One region of the Gordonia sp. PDNC005 genome, then DNA from elsewhere that is predicted to be linked to it. Evidence: riboswitches for the same ligand, from Rfam matches in the RefSeq annotation. Region 1 holds a riboswitch; the other holds the start of a gene.

Region 1 (9,522 bases):
GGTCCCAGTCCACCGCAGCCGTGACCGGCGACCACACGAGCGACGGTCGACCGCACGGATCCACCTCGTTGACTCCGTTCGTCGCCGTGACCGACGCGGCCTCGGCCATCACCTTTTACCGACGGGTCTTCGGTGCGAGGCTCATCTCGTCGAACGAGTACGGCGGTGTGGTGGTGCACGCCGACCTCGACTTTGGTGTGGGGCGCCTCCAACTCGGCGAGGTGAACCCGGAATACCGTCTGGTGTCGGGGCCGTCAGGCGACGACGCCTGCTTCTCGCTGGCCGTCTACGTGACCGATGTCGACACCACGGTCGAGCGTGCGGTCGCCGAAGGATCGGTGCTCCGAGAGCCGACGAGCCAGTTCGCGTCGGGAGACCGGTACGCGAGCATCCGCGACCCGTACGGGATCCGGTGGTCAGTCATGACCCGCACGGTCGACCTCAGTGACGAGGAGAGTGCCCAACGGGTCGCGGAGTGGGCGGCCGCACTGACGGAATGAGCGAGCCCTACGCCTCGCCGATGGAGAAGCCGCCGTCGACCTCGGCGCTCGCGTAGCTGCGGAAGGCGATGTGAGTTGCACTCGACACCACACCCGGCAGGCGGTTGATCTTCGCCGTCACCACATCTGCGATCTCGTCATGGCTGCGGACGCGCACCTTGGCGATCAGGTCGACGTCGCCGGCGCACGAGTAGACCTCGGTGACTCCGGGGATGTTCGCGACCGCCTGAGCGGTCTCCGGAATCTGATGGATGTCGGCCCCGATGAGAACGATGGCGGTGATCATGGCTTCACCTTAGTACCGCGGTCGTCGGCCGGGCCGCCGACGTCCGCGCCGTCTCGGGCCAGCCGAGCGGTTCTGGCGAAGCCGGTCCATCGCTGGGCCGATCCGATCGGCAGCGACAGGGAGTCGGTGGACGACACCAGTCGGGTGCCGCTCTCGTTCATCCAGCGCTCGATCAGTGCGACCTCTTCCGCCGGGGCACCCGCGAGGGGACCGTCGTCCCCCGGCGGAAGGACGGTGGAGGCACTCGCCAGCATGGTCTCGACAACCGGCATCGGTGCCACGCCGCGGGCGGCGTGCGCAGCTCCGGAGAGCCTGCCGTGCCGGATCACACTGAAGTTCCACCCACCCGCGTCGTCCGGTCGTGCGACGACGATCTCCGCGATCCCCGCGACCGCTGTCAGCCGTTGGCATCGAGCCAACGACTCGATTGTCGACGCGAGCCGGTCGCGGGCGCGCGCCGCTGACTCGAACCGGCGGAGTTCAGACAACCGTGCGAGCCTGCGTTGAAGGTCGGTGAGCAATTCGTCCGACTCGCCCGCCATCAGGGCGCGTGCGGCCTCGGCGCGACACAGGTAGTCCGGGAGTGTCTGCGGACGATCACTCGCGGCATGGCACAGATCCGGTCGATGAGCGACGAGCGGATCCGGTCGTGAGTCCGCAGGCCCCGCGCCGGGGCAGTAGTGGTGGTCGGCGCGTTTGAGGTTCTGGGTGCAGGTGCGCAGTCCGGCCGCTGCGCTGATCACATCGGCGACATCGGCAGCGGTCGCCCGCCCCGCTATCGGGCCGATCGAGTCGGCGGACGGAGTCCGGCCGACTGTCAGGCGGGGGAAGCGCTCGTGTGTGAGTGTGATCCACCATCCACGATGCGGATTGCGGGATCGGCGGTTGTACGCGGGCTTGTGGGCCGCGAGCAGTGTCAGTTCGCGTACGCCCGCTTCGAGGCCGTGCGCGCACACCACGTGGTCGACGCGTGTCGCCAGCGCCACCATCTCCGTCATCCGGGCCCGTGAGTCGGACCCGGAGAAGTACTGACCTACGCGGCGGCGGAGATCTACCGCAGTCCCCACGTACAGCACCTCGTCACCCGGCCCCCGGAACAGGTACACGCCCGGCGCGTGGGGGAGTCCGGCGGCCAACCCGCGTTTGGCGCGCATCGCGGGCGTCGCCCTGGGCAGATAGTCGACGAGGTCCTGGTACGTGTGCACGCCTCGGTTGCCGACTCTCTCGAGGAGTCGGTGAAACACGTCGACGGTGGCACGGGCGTCGTCGAGGGCGCGGTGAGTGGGGCGCACCGACACGTTGAAGAGATCGGCGAGTGCCGACAGCTTCACACTCGGCGCCTCTTCGCGAGTGAGGATTCGGCGAGCCATCGCGACGGTGCACAACGATGTCGTGAACGGCCACGGAAGATTCATCCGTGCGGCGGACTTCCGGAGAAATGCGGTGTCGAACCGTGCGTTGTGTGCGACGAGGATCGCTCCGCGGGCGAACTCGGCGAACGCGGGCAGTACTTCTTCTATGGGAGGAGCGTCGTACGTCATCGCGGTGGTGATGCCCGTGAGCGCGACGATCTGCGGTGGAATCTCGCGACCGGGGTCGACGAGTGTCGCGAACTCGCCCAGCACCTCACCGCCGCGGATCTTGACCGCACCGATCTCGGTGATCGCATCGGTGTCCGAACTGCCGCCCGTCGTCTCGAGGTCGACGACGACGAGGGTCGTATCGAACAGGGAGCGGTCGGCGAACTCGTCATGGTCGATGTCCGCGAACGACAGTTGGCCGGTGGTCATGGGCGGGACGCTACGGCGCACCTCCGACAAACTCGATCGTCCAAGTCGCGGGCCGAGATTGTCGTAGGCGACTCGTAGTCTCCACACCACATCGACAGTTGCGTGACGAGAGAAGCCGCGTCGGACGCCCCGACGACGACTCGGAACACGCCCCTGTCCCAGAATGAGAGGCGGATCACAGTGTTGATCGACTGCGCAACATGCCCTGCACGTAGCCGTGAGTGTGGCGACTGCATGATGCAGGTGCTGTTCAGCCCTGTTACCAGCGGGTATGTAACAGATCGGGAGTCAAGTGAAATGTTTGCTGCGGTTGATGTGTTCGTCGCCACAGACATGATTTCGACGCAAACTGCACATGCGGCCCTTGAGGGAGTCGGCGCAGGTCAGGGCGTTATCGAGGGGGTGGGTGTGGGGTGGCTGCGGGCAGTCTGACAACGCTTCGAGTCGGATCTGTGCCGGGGCTGGTGGACATCGGTGTCGGGGTTTCGTAATCTTTTCGAGACTTTCCAATCAGGGTGATCCCCCACCAGTGACATCCGCTGGAAAGTCACCGCTTAATCGCTCCCACCCTCCGGGAGTGAACCGGGGAACCACTTCCTTCTCGTCGGTGCGTGCAGACGCACTGAAGAGAATTGGGGTGAATCGCGGTCCGAACCCACCAGGTTCGAGATCGCGTAGGGCCATCTCTTCCGGCCCGAACCCGACAGCTAACCCGGTCAGCGGTCAGGGAGAAACAACAAGGAGTACGTAGTTCAGTGGCTAAACACCGTTTGGACAAGCCCCAGACTGGCGCCTTCAAGGCCGCCACGACTGCTGTGGTCGCAGGCTCGATCGCCCTCGGCGGATCGCTTGCGCTGGCAGCCGCACCGGCAGATGCCGCACCGCTCAAGATCCCGAATGTCGGCACGTTCGACGTTCCGGACAACCTGCTTCCCGGCAACCTGAAGGCCCCGAAGCTCGACGGCAACTTCGGCAGCCCGCAGGAAGTCCGCGCCAAGAAGGCGGTGAAGGCTGCTGCATCGAAGATCGGCTCGCCGTACGTCTACGGTGCTGCAGGCCCCAACGCTTTCGACTGCTCGGGACTCACCTCGTGGGCCTTCAAGCAGGCCGGCAAGATCATCCCGCGTGACAGCTACGGCCAGATGGGCGGCGGCACCCCCGTCGCATCGCTGGCTCAGGCGAAGCCCGGCGACATCCTTATCTTCAACGGTGGCGGACACGCAGGCATCTACGAGGGCAACGGCGTCTTCATCCACTCGTCCACCGAGGGTGTGCCTGTGCAGCGCGCCAAGGTCAAGGCCTGGAACCTCGCAGCGATCCGTCGCTACTGAGCGTGACAACGCCGACGAACTGAAGTTCCGAGCGGGTCAGGTGCACATGTGTGCACCCGGCCCGCTCGAACGGTATGAAGGATCATGTGGTGTATCAGATAAACCGTGACCGGCGACGTCGGACTACGCGTGCCGCCGTGCTCGGGAGTGTCGTCGTCGCCACCGCCGCACTGCTGCCCGCACCGCCGGTCGCAGTTGCGGATCCCGTGCGCAGCGCCGACCAGATCCTGACCAGGTACCGCGAGCTGTCGAAAGACGCCGAGCGGACTGCCGAGTCGATGAACTCGGCCCAGGTCGAGTACAACAAGCAGCGCAAGACCGTCGTCAGGGAACGCCGTGTATCGGCCGCGGCGACGAAGAAGCTCGACTCCATGCAGAAGGAGATGGACGCCGCGCAGGTCAAGGTGGACGCGCTCGCTCGAGCGAGTTACCGGGGCGCGCGCGTCAATCGCCTCTACGCCATGCTCGTGAGCGACTCGCCGCAGAACCTCCTCGACAACATGTCGGGCCTGGAGATCATGTCCCGACAGACGGCGACCGATCTCCGCGTGGCCACAGACGTCGCCAAGCAGACGCGCCAGGCACGCTCGGACGCCGACGCAGCCGCCGCCGCAGCGCGCGCCGCCGTCGCGGAGGCCGAACGTCATCGCGGGGACCTGCAGGCCAAACAGGCCGACCTTCAGCTCGAAGCGGTGCAGATCCGGGCGATCTACAAGTCGCTCACCGGCAAGCAACTCGCCGCGCTTCGCGGACCTCGGTACGAGTTCGACGCGAGAGCCGTCCCCAAGGGCACCTCTCCGGCACTCGTTGCCGTGCAGGCGGCGATCTCCCGGATCGGTGACCCCTACGTGTGGGGCGCGGTCGGCCCGCACCAGTTCGACTGCTCAGGTCTGATGCTGTGGGCGTACAAGCAGGCCAAACGGACGATACCGCGTACCAGCGAAGCTCAACTCGCAGGCGGCACCCCGGTCGAGCGCAAGGACCTCAAGCCGGGTGACCTGATCATCTACTACTCCAGTGCTTCCCATGTGGGCATGTACGTCGGTGACGGATTCGTCGTCCACGCCTCCACATTCGGAGTCCCCGTGGCCGTCGTCCCGATCGACAAGGCCGGACCGTACAACGCTGCGCGACGGTACTGAGTGAGCTCGCACCGCGGCCTGACCGCGCTTGCCGTTCTGGTGGTCGCGACGGTCTCCGTCAGTGCCCTGACGAGCTGCTCGAGTCGATCCGACGACACGATCGCGCCGTCCGGGTCGGTGTCGACGACCCCGCTGAACCCATTCGAACAACAGCGATCAGATGGTGTGACAGCGCTGCTCGACCAACTGTCGTCGGTCCTCAAGACCGGTGACGTCGCCGGGCTCGACGCGCTCATCGACAGGTCCGCGCCCGCGGCCTTCCGCGCCCGTATGCACACGATCGCCGCGTCGTTCGCGGCGAAGGGGGACCGCGGGACGCGTGGCGGGCCACTCTCCGCGTCGACGTTCAGCTACCGCCTCGCGCCGAGCACCGGTGCCGAACGGCTTCTCGGCGAGCAATGGGTGTCACGTCTCGAGGAGCAGGGCAGCACCGACACCTGGGTGAGCCCGGTCGAGCTGTCGTACGCTCTTGGCGGCGCCCGGACGCCCGGACTCGACGAACCGGTGGTCACGCTCACCGAGACGATGTCGTTCGCACGTTATGACGACGACTGGAAGATCGTCGGAGACGGCACCCTGGCACCTGATCCGACTCCGACAACGATCAAGACGGCGGGTCCGGCAGAGGTCGGTCCCTGGGAGTTCGGTGGATTGGCCGCGATCGATGTGAAGACCGCGGGAGGATCATCCACAGTCCTGTCGTACCCGAAGACCGAGTCGACCACCGCCGCGGTCGCCAAGGCGCTGCCCGCCGCGGTCACGGCCGTCGACGAGTTCTGGGGCGAGGACTGGCCGCGCCGCGCCGCAGTCGTCGCCACCGGCGGCCCGGACGAGTTCGCAGGTCTCACCCGTACGCAGTCGGCTGAGACGAGGACCGCCGCGGCGGCGACGGTGTTCTCCCGCATCGACAAGCAGGACAAGAAGGTGATCGGCCAGCGGATCGTGCTCTCGCCCAACGCCGCGTCCCTGTCCGGGCCTGCCCTCGCAGTGGTGTTGCGGCACGAGCTGATGCACGTCGCAACTCGGCTGATCACAGCGGAGAATGCGCCGCTGTGGCTCACCGAAGGAGTGCCGGAGTATGTGGGCCGTCGCGGCACCTATCGCGAGTTCATCGACGCCGCACCTGATCTCGCAGCCGCCGTCGCCGGAGGAGACCTTCCGAAGACCTTGCCCGCAGACTCCGCCTTCGCGGTCGACAGCGACGCCGCCCGTGTGGCCTACCAGAGCGCATGGTCGTTCGCCGCGTTCGTCGCCGACAAGTACGGCGAGGACAAGTTGAAGGCGCTGTACACCCTGGTCGCCAAGGGCGGCGACTCGCCGACGCAGGACGCGGCCATCACCGCCGCACTGGGCAGGGACAAGGCCGCGTTGATCAAGCAGTGGCAGAGCTGGCTGCGAGAGCAGATCCGCTGATGGAACGGACCCTGCTCGTCACCAACGACTTTCCACCGCGACCCGGCGGAATCCAGTCGTACCTCGAGAGCCTTCTCCAGTTCTTGCCTCCGGAGGACGTGATCGTCTACGCGCCGAAATGGAAGGGATGCGAAGAGTACGATGCCGCTGCCCCGTACCGGATCGTTCGACACCGCACGACGCTCATGATCCCGACGCCCTTCGTGGCGCGGAAAGCTGCCCGACTCGTCCGCGACAACAACGTGCACACCGTGTGGTTCGGCGCGGCCGCACCGTTGGCGGTCCTCGGCCCGCACATGCGTCGCGCCGGAGCCGCCCGGGTCGTTGCGAGCACACACGGTCACGAAGTGGGTTGGTCGATGCTGCCGGGATCTCGGCAGGTCCTGCGGTACATCGGCACCAACACCGATGTGGTCACCTACGTCAGCCGCTACACGCGAGGGCGGTTCGCCGCGGCGTTCGGGCGGCACGCGGCTCTCGAGTACGTGCCCTGCGGTGTTGACGTCGATCGCTTCGCGCCAGACGCCGCTGCTCGCGGCGAACTCCGTGGACGATACGGTCTCGGCGATGCGCCGGTTGTCCTCTGCCTGTCCAGGCTCGTCCCACGGAAGGGCCAGGACGTACTCATCGAGGCCTGGCCGAAGGTCTTGGCGTCGGTGCCGGACGCCCGGCTGGTCATCGTCGGTGGTGGTCCTTACGGCGACCACCTGAGAGAGCTCACAGTCTCGGTCGGCGTCACCGAGTCGGTGATGTTCACCGGTTCGGTGCCCGCCGACGAACTCCCCAAGCATCACGCGATGGCCGACGTGTTCGCGATGCCCACCCGCACGCGTGGACGCGGGCTCGACGTCGAAGGACTGGGGATCGTGTTCCTCGAGGCGTCCGCAAGCGGAGTGCCCGTCGTCGCAGGAGACTCGGGCGGTGCGCCGGAGACGGTCCGCGAAGGTGAGACCGGCACCGTCGTCGACGGCCGGGACCACGATCGGGTCGCCGGAGCGATCACCGCCATCTTGACCGACTCCGCACTCGCGGAGTCGATGGGGCGAGCAGGCCGGGCCTGGGCGGTCGACAACTGGCAGTGGCGGCAGCAGGCCGCCCGCCTCATGCGTCTTCTCTGACACAGGCGAATCTCGCACGAACTACAACGATGCCCCGCACGCTCGTGTGTGCGGGGCATCGTTCGTGCGGCTACTTCTTGTACAGAGCCTCGATGTCGGCCGCGAACTTCTCGGCGACCACGTTGCGCTTCACCTTGAGGGTCGGCGTGAGTTCACCGGTCTCCTCGGTGAAGTCCGAGGGCAGGATGCGGAACTTCTTGATCGCCTCGGCGCGAGAGACACTCTCGTTGGCCTGGTCGACCGCCTGCTGTACTTCGGCACGCAGGTCGGGGTCGGTCGCCAGGTCTGCGACGGTGGCGCCCGCGTCCTTGCCGTTCCGGGTCTTCCAGCCCTCGAAGGCCTCCGGGTCGATCGTGATCAAGGTCGACACGAACGGACGCTGATCGCCGACGACCATGGCCTGCGACACGAGCGCATGCGTGCGCATGATGTCCTCCATCGGGCCGGGGGAGACGTTCTTGCCGCCCGCCGTCACGATGATCTCCTTCTTTCGGCCGGTGATCCGTAGGTAACCGTCCTCGTCGAGGCTGCCGATGTCACCCGTGTGGAACCAGCCGTCGACGATGGCGTTCGCGGTGGCCTCTTCGTTCTGCCAGTAGCCGGCGAAGACGACCTCACCGGCGAGCAGAATCTCTCCGTCGTCGGCGATCCGGACGCCGTTGCCGGGAATCGGGCGACCGACGGTGCCGACGCGGACTCGGCCAGGCGTGTTCACACACACGGCGGCGGTGGTCTCGGTGAGGCCATAGCCCTCGTATACGGGAATACCCGCACCGCTGAAGAAGTGGCCGAGGTACGGGCCGAGAGGCCCGCCGCCCGAGATCGCCATCTCACATTGGCTGCCGAGCGCAGAACGCAGCTTCGCGTAGACGAGCTTGTCGAAGAGCGCGTGCTTGCCTCGCAGAACCAGTCCGGGCTTCACGCCGGACTGAACCGCCTTGGAGTACTCGACCGCGGTGTCGGCTGCGAGATCGAAGATCTTGCCCTTGCCGCCGTCGTGGGCGCCCTGACGTGCCGAGTTGAAGACCTTCTCGAACACGCGCGGAACCGACAGGATCAGCGACGGCCGGAACTGGGCGAAGGTCGGGAGCAGGTCCTTGATGTTGTTCGTGTAGCCGACTTCGACGCCCGCCTCGATCGCGACGAGATTGATCGCGCGGGCCAAGACGTGGGCCATCGGCAAAAACAAGAGGAGGCGTTTGCCGTCGCCGAGGAGTGTGCTCAGTGAGGTCTCGAGCACGCCACCGATCTCGCCGAGCATGTTCGCGTGCGTCAGCATGCAGCCCTTGGGACGTCCGGTGGTGCCCGAGGTGTAGATCAGGGTCGCCGGATCGGCGGCGGTGAGGTGGCGACGACGCTCGTCGAGTTCGGCGTCGGTCACGTCCTTGCCGAGTTCGGCGAACAGTTCGACGATGCCCTTACCCGGGTCGTCGTCGATCTGGTACACGGCGACGGCATCGGTGATCGACTCGACGGCGTCGACGGTGGCGCGGTGCGACGGTGTCTCGGCGATGATCGCGACGGCCGCCGAGTCGCGCATGATCCAGTCGATCTGCGGGCCGGAGGAGGAATCGTAGATCGGGACGGGCACTGCGCCTGCCGACCAGATCGCGAAGTCGATGAGGGTCCACTCGATACGGGTCGAGGACAGCAGCGCGACTCGGTCGCCAGGCTTGATGCCGGAGGCGATGAAGCCCTTGGCGAGCGACCGGACACGGTCGGCGGCGTCGGACGCGGAGACCGGAAGCCATTCCGTGCCCTGCTGGACGCGGAAGACGGTCTTCGCTGGGGTGGCCGCTGCGATGTCGAAGAGGACGTCGGACGCGTTCCGCTCCTTCGGAGTGTTGAATTCAGCGGGGACGCGGCACTCTGCCATCAAGAAACACCTTCTCAGAACAGGACAATGTGACAAGACGTATTGGTCTGGTCGGTAATTCTATCC
Region 2 (9,522 bases), 1.8 Mb from region 1:
TCCCCCGCCCGGCGATCCCCAGCCCGGCGGCGCCCGCCGGCCGAACCCGACGCCGCAGGACCCGCAGGCTCGGCGTCCCCGCCGCCCGGCACCGCATCCGGGCCAGGCCAACTATCCGGCCGACGCTCCGCGCCGGTCACCTCGTGTTCCCACCCAGCGGTTCGATGCGCCGGAAGCACATCACGGCCGTCCCGCGAGCAACGGGTACCTGCCACCGCGCACCCACAATCCGCACCTCCCGCCACTCCCACCTCAGTCGGACCCACTCGACGAACAGACCGAGGCCTTCGACCGGGACGGCACAGGCCGCCGCAAGGGCGCCGAATACGTTCCGCCGGAGAAGGTAACCGTCGTCCGCGTGATGGCGCGTCGATCGAAGTACTTCACCGAACGCGGTGCGCAGATGGTGCACCGCGCGGCGACTGCCGACGGCGCCGACCGTTCGGGCCTCACCGCTCTGACGCTGCCGGTGATCGCGAACACCGCCGTCGACGCGGCGATGGCCATCGCCTTGGCGAACACCTTGTTCTTCGCCGCCGCGACCGGTGAGTCGAAGGTGAGCGTCGGACTGTACCTGGCGATCACGATCGCACCGTTCGCGCTGATCGCGCCCCTGATCGGGCCGGTGTTGGACCGGCTCCAGCATGGGCGGCGCATCGCCATGGCGACGACGTTCGGACTCCGTGTCGTCCTCGGCCTGCTGATCATCGTGAATTCATCGTGGGATTCGGACAAGATGCAGCTCGAGTACAAGCCCTGGGTGCTGTACCCGGCCGCCCTCGGTCTCATGGTGCTGTCGAAATCGTTCGGCGTCCTCAAATCCGCGGTTGCGCCCCGAGTGCTTCCGCCGAGTATCGACCTCGTGCGCGTCAATTCGCGTCTCACCACGTTCGGGCTGGTCGCGGGCACGATGGTCGGCGGTGCGATTGCGGGCATCCTCGAACTCCTGCTGGCCAAGGCGTTGCCGTTCCATGTTCCCGGCGCCATGGTCTGGCTGTGCCTGGTCGCTGCCGCCGGCGCGTACTTCTGCATGAAGATCCCTGCCTGGGTGGAGTCGACGGAGGGTGAGGTGCCGACGACGATCACCTACCGCGGCAACCCGAACGACGAGGACTCCGCTCCTTCGTCCAAGGGCGGCAGCTTCTCACGAGAACTGGCCGCCAAAATGCGCCAACCGCTCGGCCGCACGGTGGTCACCGGCCTCTGGGGCAATGGCACCATCCGCATTCTGACCGGGTTCCTGACGCTGTACATCGCCTTCTACGCGAAGGCACAGCCCACCACGTCGGGCTGGCAGCAGATGTTGATGCTCGGCGCAGTCGGAGCGGCGGCAGGTGTGGGCAACTTCCTCGGCAACGGTCTCGGCACACGCCTCGAACTGAAGCATCCGACGAAGATCGTGCTCCTCGCCACCGGAGCGACCTTCGTCGCGTGTGTACTCGCGGCGATCTTCGGCTCGCTCGTCTTCGTGGTGGTGGCCGGCTTCATCGGTTCGGCAACCAGCGCGATCGCGAAAGTCTGCATGGACTCGGCGATCCAGGACGATCTGCCCGAAGAATCCCGCGCATCGGCGTTCGGCCGCTCTGAGACCGTCCTGCAGCTGTGCTGGGTGATCGGCGCGAGCCTCGGCGTGGTCCTGCCGACCACACTCTCGATCGGTTTCACCGTCGTCGCGGTGCTTGTCGGAATCGGATTCGTGCAGACCGTCCTGACCAGCCGCGGTGCGACGATGGTTCCCGGCTTCGGCGGCCGCAGGCCCGATCATGCCGCACCCACGGTTCCGTTCCAGGCGCAGCCGCCGACCGGACCGAGCGGCGCACCGACACGCCGAACCACCCGCTGACTTTCGATCCCACCGAACGACCGACAGGACTTCTCGTGCAGCACCCCGGAGACAAGAAGGCATTGACGATCCTCGCCGCTGCAGCGGCGGCCGTGGTCGTCCTCATCGCGGGGCTCACCGCGGTCCTCGTCGTCACGTCCGACGACGATCACGTGCCGACCGTCTCAGTCCAGGCCGGCGACACTTTTGTCCAGGTGCAGCCCGCGTACTGGTGCGAACGAGACATGACCGACTGCACGCCCGCGGATCCCCGGACCGCGAAGCAGGTCCCGACTCAGGTGGCCCGTGCGGCCACACCGATCGACTCCACGATGCTGTTGACGGTGCCCGAGGAGATCGCGTCCGGACCGTGGTTCGCGTTTGCGCAGTACGCCACGCCGGACGGCCTGCAGCGAGTCGTCACGTTGAATCGCTCCGACTCGCTGTACACGATGGAACTCACGAGCTCCCCCGATCGGGTCCTGCTCGGTGTCGACATTCAGTCGGTGGCCACGGTCCTCGACAACTCTCCCAACGGCCTGAACTCCCCCGACGGATCGATTCTGATGCGGGGCGTCTTCTCAGTCGACGCCCGCCCCGACGGCTACACGGTCAAGAACGTCACCGAACTGCCCGACATCCGCGCCTGAACGGAGCAGACCCCTGTCGACGACGAACGCGGCCTTCGTGAAGGCCGCGTTCGTCGTTGAATCGGCGATCTAGCGGTCGAGTTCGCGCGTGACGCCGCGGACCACTTCGGAGATGCGCTGAGAGGTCTTGCGGTCCGGGTATCGGCCATTGCGCAGGCTGGGCTGGACGGCGCCCTCGAGAAGCGTGATCAGGTCGGCGATCATTCCGTGAAGCTCGTCGGGGCTCTTACGCTCGACGTCCGGGCGCTTGTGCTCCCGACGTGACGCCTCCCTGGTGTTCTTGACGACACTCGGGGCGGGCTCGAGCACCGACACCCGAAGAGCCTGCGGGCCGCGGCGACCTGCGGCCATGTCGAACTCCACTCGCTGACCGGCCTTCAGGTCGGCGACGTCGGACGGCAGCGCGTCCGCACGGACGTATACGTCCTCACCGTCGTCCTGCGACAGGAACCCGAAGCCCTTGTCGGCGTCGTACCACTTCACTCGGCCGGTTGGCACAGCACTCACCCTCAATGATCTCTACTGTCAGCTATGAAAAAGCGCCCTCGCTCGCTGACAGGAGAGCGGAGACGCACTGGAACCGATTCTACTCTGCTGGTTTACCGTGGAAGTCATGGAGACCCAGAAGCCGTCGCGCCTGTTGCCCACTGCGGTGATCCTGTTCGCAATCGGCATGGTCGCGTCGTTGACCCTCCTCCTGCCACCGGTTCGCGACAGTTCAACCGTCCTGGTGACAACCCTGTACATCCTCGCGTTGGGGGCTCCGGCCGGTTTCCTGCTCGGTCTCGTCTTCGCCTTGCGCTCGGGACGGCGAAGTCGATGACCGACCTCCTGCCGGCGTCAGACGAATCCGCACTCAAGCGGGCCTTCAGTTGCTTCCCGACCGGTGTCGTCGCTGTATGCCGCCGAACCTCTGACGGCGAAGACATCGGGATGTCGGCGAGCTCGTTCGCCACGGTCTCTCTCGATCCACCGCTCGTATCGGTGTGCGTCCGTGACGGGTCGACGACGTGGCCTCGACTGACAACCGCCGACCGGCTGGGCGTCAGCGTGTTCGCCGGACACCAGGGCGAGATCTGCCGCCGCCTGGCCGGCCCTCCGGAGCAGCGGTTCGATTCAGTGAAACGATTCGTCACAGCATCGGGCGCCCTGATGATCACCGGGGCCGCGGCCCATCTGGACTGCTCGGTGCTACAGGAGGTACCGGCGGGCGATCACTACGTCGTCCTCCTGCAGATTCATGCGCTGCGCAGCGATCCGAGCGTCGAGCCGCTTGTCTTTCACGCGTCGACATTCCGCGCTCTCGAAGCCCGCCGGACACAATCCTGAGCCAACGGCGTGGCGCGAGTCTCAATCTGAATGTGATCCTTGTCACATAACAAGACGATAACGAACCGGATACGGACCGGGTGTCAGCTGCGTGAACTGCGACGACGCCGAAAGCTGTCCGAAACGCGTTACTCGCCGGTAGAAATGCTCCTCGAAACAACGGGTGAACTGGCGAGTACCAACCCGTAGTGTTCAGGTCGGTCGTCATCGAAGGGTGATGTCCACTCAACCGAATAGCCCCGTCTGACCGCGCCAAGCCTCGCTCCGCCGGACAGGGAAACGAACACAGCAATTCAGGAGCGAGGACGGGGGACCCACCATCTCCCCGTGAGACCCGGCGGACGAGAAATCGACCGCCTTGGGGTTAAGTACGACGGCAAGGCCACACACCGAACCGTCGGCCGGGCACCTCTCGCCCGAACCCGACAGCTCACCTCGTAGGCGCGTGGAGAGAGGAAAACACACTATGACCGGACGTCACTCGAAGCAGGCGACCAGCAACACCAAGACTTTCGCCAAGATCGCCGTCACCTCGGCAGTCATCGGCGGCATCGGCGGCGGCGCAGCCCTCCTCAGCGGAGCAGGCCACGCCTCGGCTGCCACCGACGCCGAGTGGAACCAGGTCGCACAGTGCGAGTCGGGCGGCAACTGGGCCATCAACACCGGCAACGGCTACCACGGCGGCCTGCAGTTCAGCCCGAGCACCTGGACCGCCAACGGTGGCGGCCAGTACGCCCCCACCGCTGACCAGGCCACCCGCGAGCAGCAGATCGCCATCGGCGAGCGCGTTCTCGCCACCCAGGGCAAGGGCGCATGGCCCACCTGCGGCACCGTCCTCTCGGGCCCGAGCGCACGCACCGCTCCCGCGACCCCGAAGGCCGCCCCCAAGACTGCTCCCAAGGCCGACCAGGACAAGAGCTTCGACCTGTCGAAGGCCGGCGACGCCAAGACCAGCGACGACGCCAAGAAGCAGGTCGACGAGGCGCTCGACGACTCGAACGTCAGCCCCGAGGTCCGCAACGCATGGAAGGCCGCGAAGGACTCCGGCTACGACCTCACCAAGGACCAGGTCAAGCTGTTCAACCAGAACAAGGGCCTCCTGAAGTTCTGATCCTCACCCAGGCATCACCCGAAGACCCCCGCTCCGATTCTCCGGAGCGGGGGTCTTCGCCTTTCGACTCGCTGCGCTCGCTCAAGAAGCAGGAAGGCGTCCCCACTGATCCTTGAGCGAGCGCAGCGAGTCGAAAGGTCGTGAGGCGTCTCCACAACAACAACGGCCCCCGCTCATTGAGCGGGGGCCGTTGGATTGTCTGCGAGTGGCGTCAGCGGTTGACGACGGTCTTCGCGTGAATGTACGGAAGGTCGTCGACAGGCAGCGGGAACTGCGTGTCGCCGAACGGGGACAGTGCACCGGAGAGGTGCGCGAGGAGCTCGGTCACAGCGTGGTCGTCTCCGGCCTCTTCGGGCCAACCCGCGTCCACGTATCCATTCTTCTTAGCCACGTCGACCATTCTGCCATGCGACGGCCCGGCGGGCCTACACACCCGGGTACATCTGTCCCGATCGGTAACATGGACCGAATGAGTCCGGACCCGTCGTTGCGCACGTCATCCGACGAGTTGGCGTCGCGGTCGGACGATCAGCTCGTCGAACTTCTGGTCCGACGCCCCGACCTCGCGTCGCCGCCGCCTCGCGGCACCGGCGTGCTGGCGCAGCGCGCCATGTCGGCGGCGTCCATCGCGCTCGCAGGTGAAGGCCTCGACCTTCTCAGCGTGGCGGTCGTCGAGGCGTTCCTCGACTGCGCCCGCCTCGCAGAGAGGGAGCGACCCGGGGACGGCCACCACGATCTGCTCGGACCGGTGAGCCGCGACGACATCGTCTCCCGACTCGGCCGGCGTGCGCTGCGCGCCGACGTGGACGCACGACTGACGTATCTGTCGGAGCGGGCCCTGATCTGGCCGTCCGGGCCGTCGTCGGGCCGCAAGGCGGCGAGCTGGGTTGCGGCGGGCCACCTCCCGTCCGCACTCCCCTGGCGTGCTCCCCATCTCCTCGGGCCGATGGCGTCCGTCGACGCATCCGACATCGCCGAGCGCGTGGCCGCACTCGACGAGCGACCGCGCGAACTTCTGAGCACGTTGGCGCAGGGACCGGCCCTCGGACGGTCGCGGGACGCCGCACCGGACGCCGATGCCTCCGCACCGGTCCCCCGACTCCTCGCCGCCGATCTGTTGGCTCGAGTCGACGAGCAGACAGTCGAGCTTCCTCCGCAGGTGGGGCAGGTGCTGCGCGGCGAACCGCCACTGATCACGGCGACGCTCCGCGAACCGGTACTCGCCGGGGATCCGTCCCGATTCGACGTCGACGCCGCCGGTGCGGGCGAAGCACTGGAGTTGCTCCGGCACACCGCGGATCTGGTCGGAGCGCTCGGCGAGGCCCCGGCCGCGGTCCTACGGTCGGGCGGCATGGGAGTGCGTGAGCTCCGCCGTCTCGCCAAGACCCTCGGAGTGAGCGTCACCCGCGTCGGCCTGCTGGTTGAGCTCCTCACCGCCGCCCGCCTGATCGGCGCCGGTGTGCCCGAGACGATGGACGTGTTGTCGACCGACGAGGTGTTCGCGCCGACCACGGTCTTCGACGGTTGGCGACACCAGGATCCGGAACGCCGCTGGGCCACCATGTCCGCCGCGTGGCTCGATCTGCCTCGTCGCCCGTGGCAGATCGGCGAAACCGACCGCGACGGCGCGATCATCGGGGCACTCGTGTCGGAGTCGTTCGACGCCGCTGCGCCGCTGCTGCGCCGCACAGTGCTCGCGCCACTGACCGAGACCCGGCCATCGGTACCGGTGACCGTCGACGACCTTGTCGCGCTGCTCGGCTGGCGGCATCCGCGCCAGCTTCGGCGGCTGTCACGTCGTGTGGTCGGTGAGACTCTGCGCGAGGCAACCGAACTCGGCTTGGTGGCCCACGGGAGTCTCACATCGGCCGGCCGAACGCTGCTCGAGTCGGATCCGGACGCCGAGGACTCCAGTGCGCTCGTCGCCGCGATGGCGTCGTCACTGCCCGAACCGATCGACTACTTCCTGGTCCAGGCCGACTTCACGGTCACCGTCCCCGGCCCGCTGACACAGTCGCTCGCCGACCGACTCGCGTTGGTCGCCGACCTCGAATCAGGCGGTGCCGCGTCGGTGTACCGCGTCACCGAGGACGGTGTACGCCGCGCGTTGGACGCTGGACGCACCGCGGCAGAACTGTCGGCGTTGTTCACCGAACACTCGAAAACTCCTGTGCCGCAGTCCTTGACGTATCTCATCGACGACGTCGCGCGGCGTCACGGCAGTCTCCGGGTCGGTGTCGCGTCGTCGTTCGTCCGCTGCGACGACGCCGCGATGCTCACCGAAGTCCTGCGCAGCGACGCCGCCGCAGAGCTCGCCCTCCGAGCGCTGGCGCCCACTGTCGCAGTGTCGGGGGCGCCACTGCGGGAAGTGATCGAGCGTCTCCGCGGCGCCGGCTTCGCGCCCGCGGGCGAAGACTCGTCGGGCACACTCGTCGACCTGCGCAGCACGGGTGTCCGTGTGCACGCACGTCAATCGGGCTCCAGGCGACCCGCCAAACGAGGGCGGATCGGCCCCGGACAGGCGAGCACCGTGGTTTCGCGCATGCGGACCGCCGACCGGGCGGACGGACCGATCACCGCGCACGCGACATCCGGCTCGGGCGAGACGACGTCGACGCTGATCCAGCTCGCGCTCCAGACCGGTCGGCGGCTTCGCATCGGTTACGTCGACGCCCAGGGCGGTGCGAGCCGACACGTCGTGAAGGCTCGATCATTGGCGGCAGGGCAACTCGTCGCCGACGAGGAGGCGGGCGACACCGACATCCGCTTCGCCCTCCACCGCATCACCCGCGTCGAACTCCTGTAGCCCGAACCGACCCGAGGTGGCCGGGACCTCCCGAGAAAGGAACAATGGTCGGGTGACTGACGGACCGCTGATCGTGCAATCGGACAAGACCCTCCTGCTGGAGATGGATCACCCGGACGCCGCCAAGGCGCGGGCGGCGATCGCTCCGTTCGCCGAACTCGAGCGCGCGCCCGAACACATCCACACCTACCGGGTCACTCCGCTCGCACTGTGGAATGCGCGAGCCGCGGGCCACGACGCCGAGCAGGTTGTCGACGCTCTCGTCACCTACTCCCGGTTCCCCGTCCCGCAGCCTTTGCTCGTCGACATCGTCGACACCATGGGCAGGTTCGGCAGGCTTCAACTGGTGAAGCATCCTGCACACGGCCTGACGCTGGTGTCGTTCGACCGTGCTGTGCTCGAGGAGATCCTCCGCAACAAGAAGGTCGCACCGATGCTGGGCGATCGCCTCGACGACGACACCGTCGTGGTGCACCCGTCCGAGCGCGGACGACTCAAGCAGGTGCTGCTCAAGGTGGGATGGCCTGCCGAAGACCTCGCCGGGTACGTCGACGGCGAGGCGCACCCGATCGATCTTGTACAGGACGGCTGGGCTCTGCGTGACTACCAAGAACTCGCGGCCGACTCGTTCTGGGCCGGCGGCTCCGGAGTCGTCGTCCTGCCGTGCGGTGCGGGTAAGACGATGGTCGGCGCCGCGGCGATGGCGAAGGCCGCTGCCACCACCCTGATCCTGGTGACGAACACCGTCGCGGGTCGGCAGTGGAAGCGTGAACTCGTTGCTCGCACGTCGCTCACCGAGGACGAGATCGGCGAGTACTCGGGCGAACGCAAAGAGATTCGCCCGGTGACCATCGCGACCTATCAGGTGGTGACTCGGAAGTCGAAGGGCGAGTACAAGAATCTTGATCTCTTCGACTCTCGGGACTGGGGCCTCATCGTGTACGACGAGGTCCACCTGCTTCCGGCACCTGTGTTCCGAATGACGGCGGACCTCCAGTCGCGCCGCAGGCTCGGGCTCACGGCGACACTCGTCCGTGAGGACGGCCGGGAAGGCGACGTGTTCAGCCTGATCGGCCCCAAGCGGTACGACGCACCGTGGAAGGACATCGAGGCGCAGGGGTGGATCGCCCCTGCCGACTGTGTTGAGGTCCGCGTGACGATGACCGACGAGGAGCGTCTCCAGTACGCCGTCGCCGAAGCCGAGGAGAAGTACAAGCTCTGCTCGACGGCGCGATCGAAGATGTCGGTGGTGAAGTCGATCCTCGACCGTCACTCCGGCGCCCAGACTCTGGTGATCGGCGCGTACATCGATCAGCTCGAGGCACTCGGCGAAGCGCTGAACTGCCCGGTGATCCAGGGGTCGACCCGAAATGCCGAACGAGAGAAGCTGTTCGACGCGTTCCGTCGCGGCGAACTGTCGACGCTTGTCGTCTCCAAAGTCGCGAACTTCTCCATCGACCTGCCCGAGGCGTCCGTCGCCGTGCAGGTGTCGGGTACGTTCGGCTCACGGCAGGAGGAGGCGCAGCGCCTCGGGAGGCTCCTGCGCCCCAAGGCCGACGGCGGGCAGGCGCATTTCTACTCCGTAGTCTCCCGCGACTCCCTCGACGCCGATTACGCAGCCCACCGCCAGCGCTTCCTCGCCGAACAGGGCTACGCCTACCGCATCATCGACGCCGCCGACCTCTAATTCGTCGACCGTTTGCCGAGCACGGCCGAGTTCAGCTGGTCGCGGCGACCAGCGGCTGCTCGATGTTGTCGACGACGAAGCCAAGACTGAGCACGGTCTGCCAACCGAACGCCTTCT

The links. Region 1 has a riboswitch for cyclic di-AMP ahead of JVX90_RS10415 (NlpC/P60 family protein). Riboswitches for the same ligand answer to the same signal wherever they lie in the genome.
Region 2: another riboswitch for cyclic di-AMP. It lies ahead of JVX90_RS02050 (transglycosylase family protein); the one in region 1 lies ahead of JVX90_RS10415 (NlpC/P60 family protein).

Annotation. Positions count from the first base shown of each region.
Region 1 is NZ_CP070351.1:2,186,363-2,195,884, reverse strand. It holds gene JVX90_RS10435 (VOC family protein) at 1-500, shown strand, start outside; gene JVX90_RS10430 (Lrp/AsnC ligand binding domain-containing protein) at 508-786, opposite strand; gene JVX90_RS10425 (DEDD exonuclease domain-containing protein) at 783-2,576, opposite strand; gene JVX90_RS10420 (hypothetical protein) at 2,811-3,008, shown strand; cyclic di-AMP (ydaO/yuaA leader) riboswitch at 3,118-3,312, shown strand; gene JVX90_RS10415 (NlpC/P60 family protein) at 3,332-3,907, shown strand; gene JVX90_RS10410 (C40 family peptidase) at 3,958-5,049, shown strand; gene JVX90_RS10405 (peptidase MA family metallohydrolase) at 5,050-6,462, shown strand; gene JVX90_RS10400 (glycosyltransferase family 4 protein) at 6,462-7,580, shown strand; gene JVX90_RS10395 (long-chain fatty acid--CoA ligase) at 7,651-9,456, opposite strand.
Region 2 is NZ_CP070351.1:409,596-419,117, reverse strand. It holds gene JVX90_RS02075 (MFS transporter) at 1-1,843, shown strand, start outside; gene JVX90_RS02070 (DUF2771 family protein) at 1,879-2,472, shown strand; gene JVX90_RS02065 (cold-shock protein) at 2,542-2,970, opposite strand; gene JVX90_RS02060 (hypothetical protein) at 3,086-3,295, shown strand; gene JVX90_RS02055 (flavin reductase family protein) at 3,292-3,801, shown strand; cyclic di-AMP (ydaO/yuaA leader) riboswitch at 4,078-4,261, shown strand; gene JVX90_RS02050 (transglycosylase family protein) at 4,268-4,912, shown strand; gene JVX90_RS02045 (hypothetical protein) at 5,124-5,312, opposite strand; gene JVX90_RS02040 (helicase-associated domain-containing protein) at 5,382-7,718, shown strand; gene JVX90_RS02035 (DNA repair helicase XPB) at 7,771-9,405, shown strand; gene JVX90_RS02030 (iron-siderophore ABC transporter substrate-binding protein) at 9,437-9,522, opposite strand, start outside.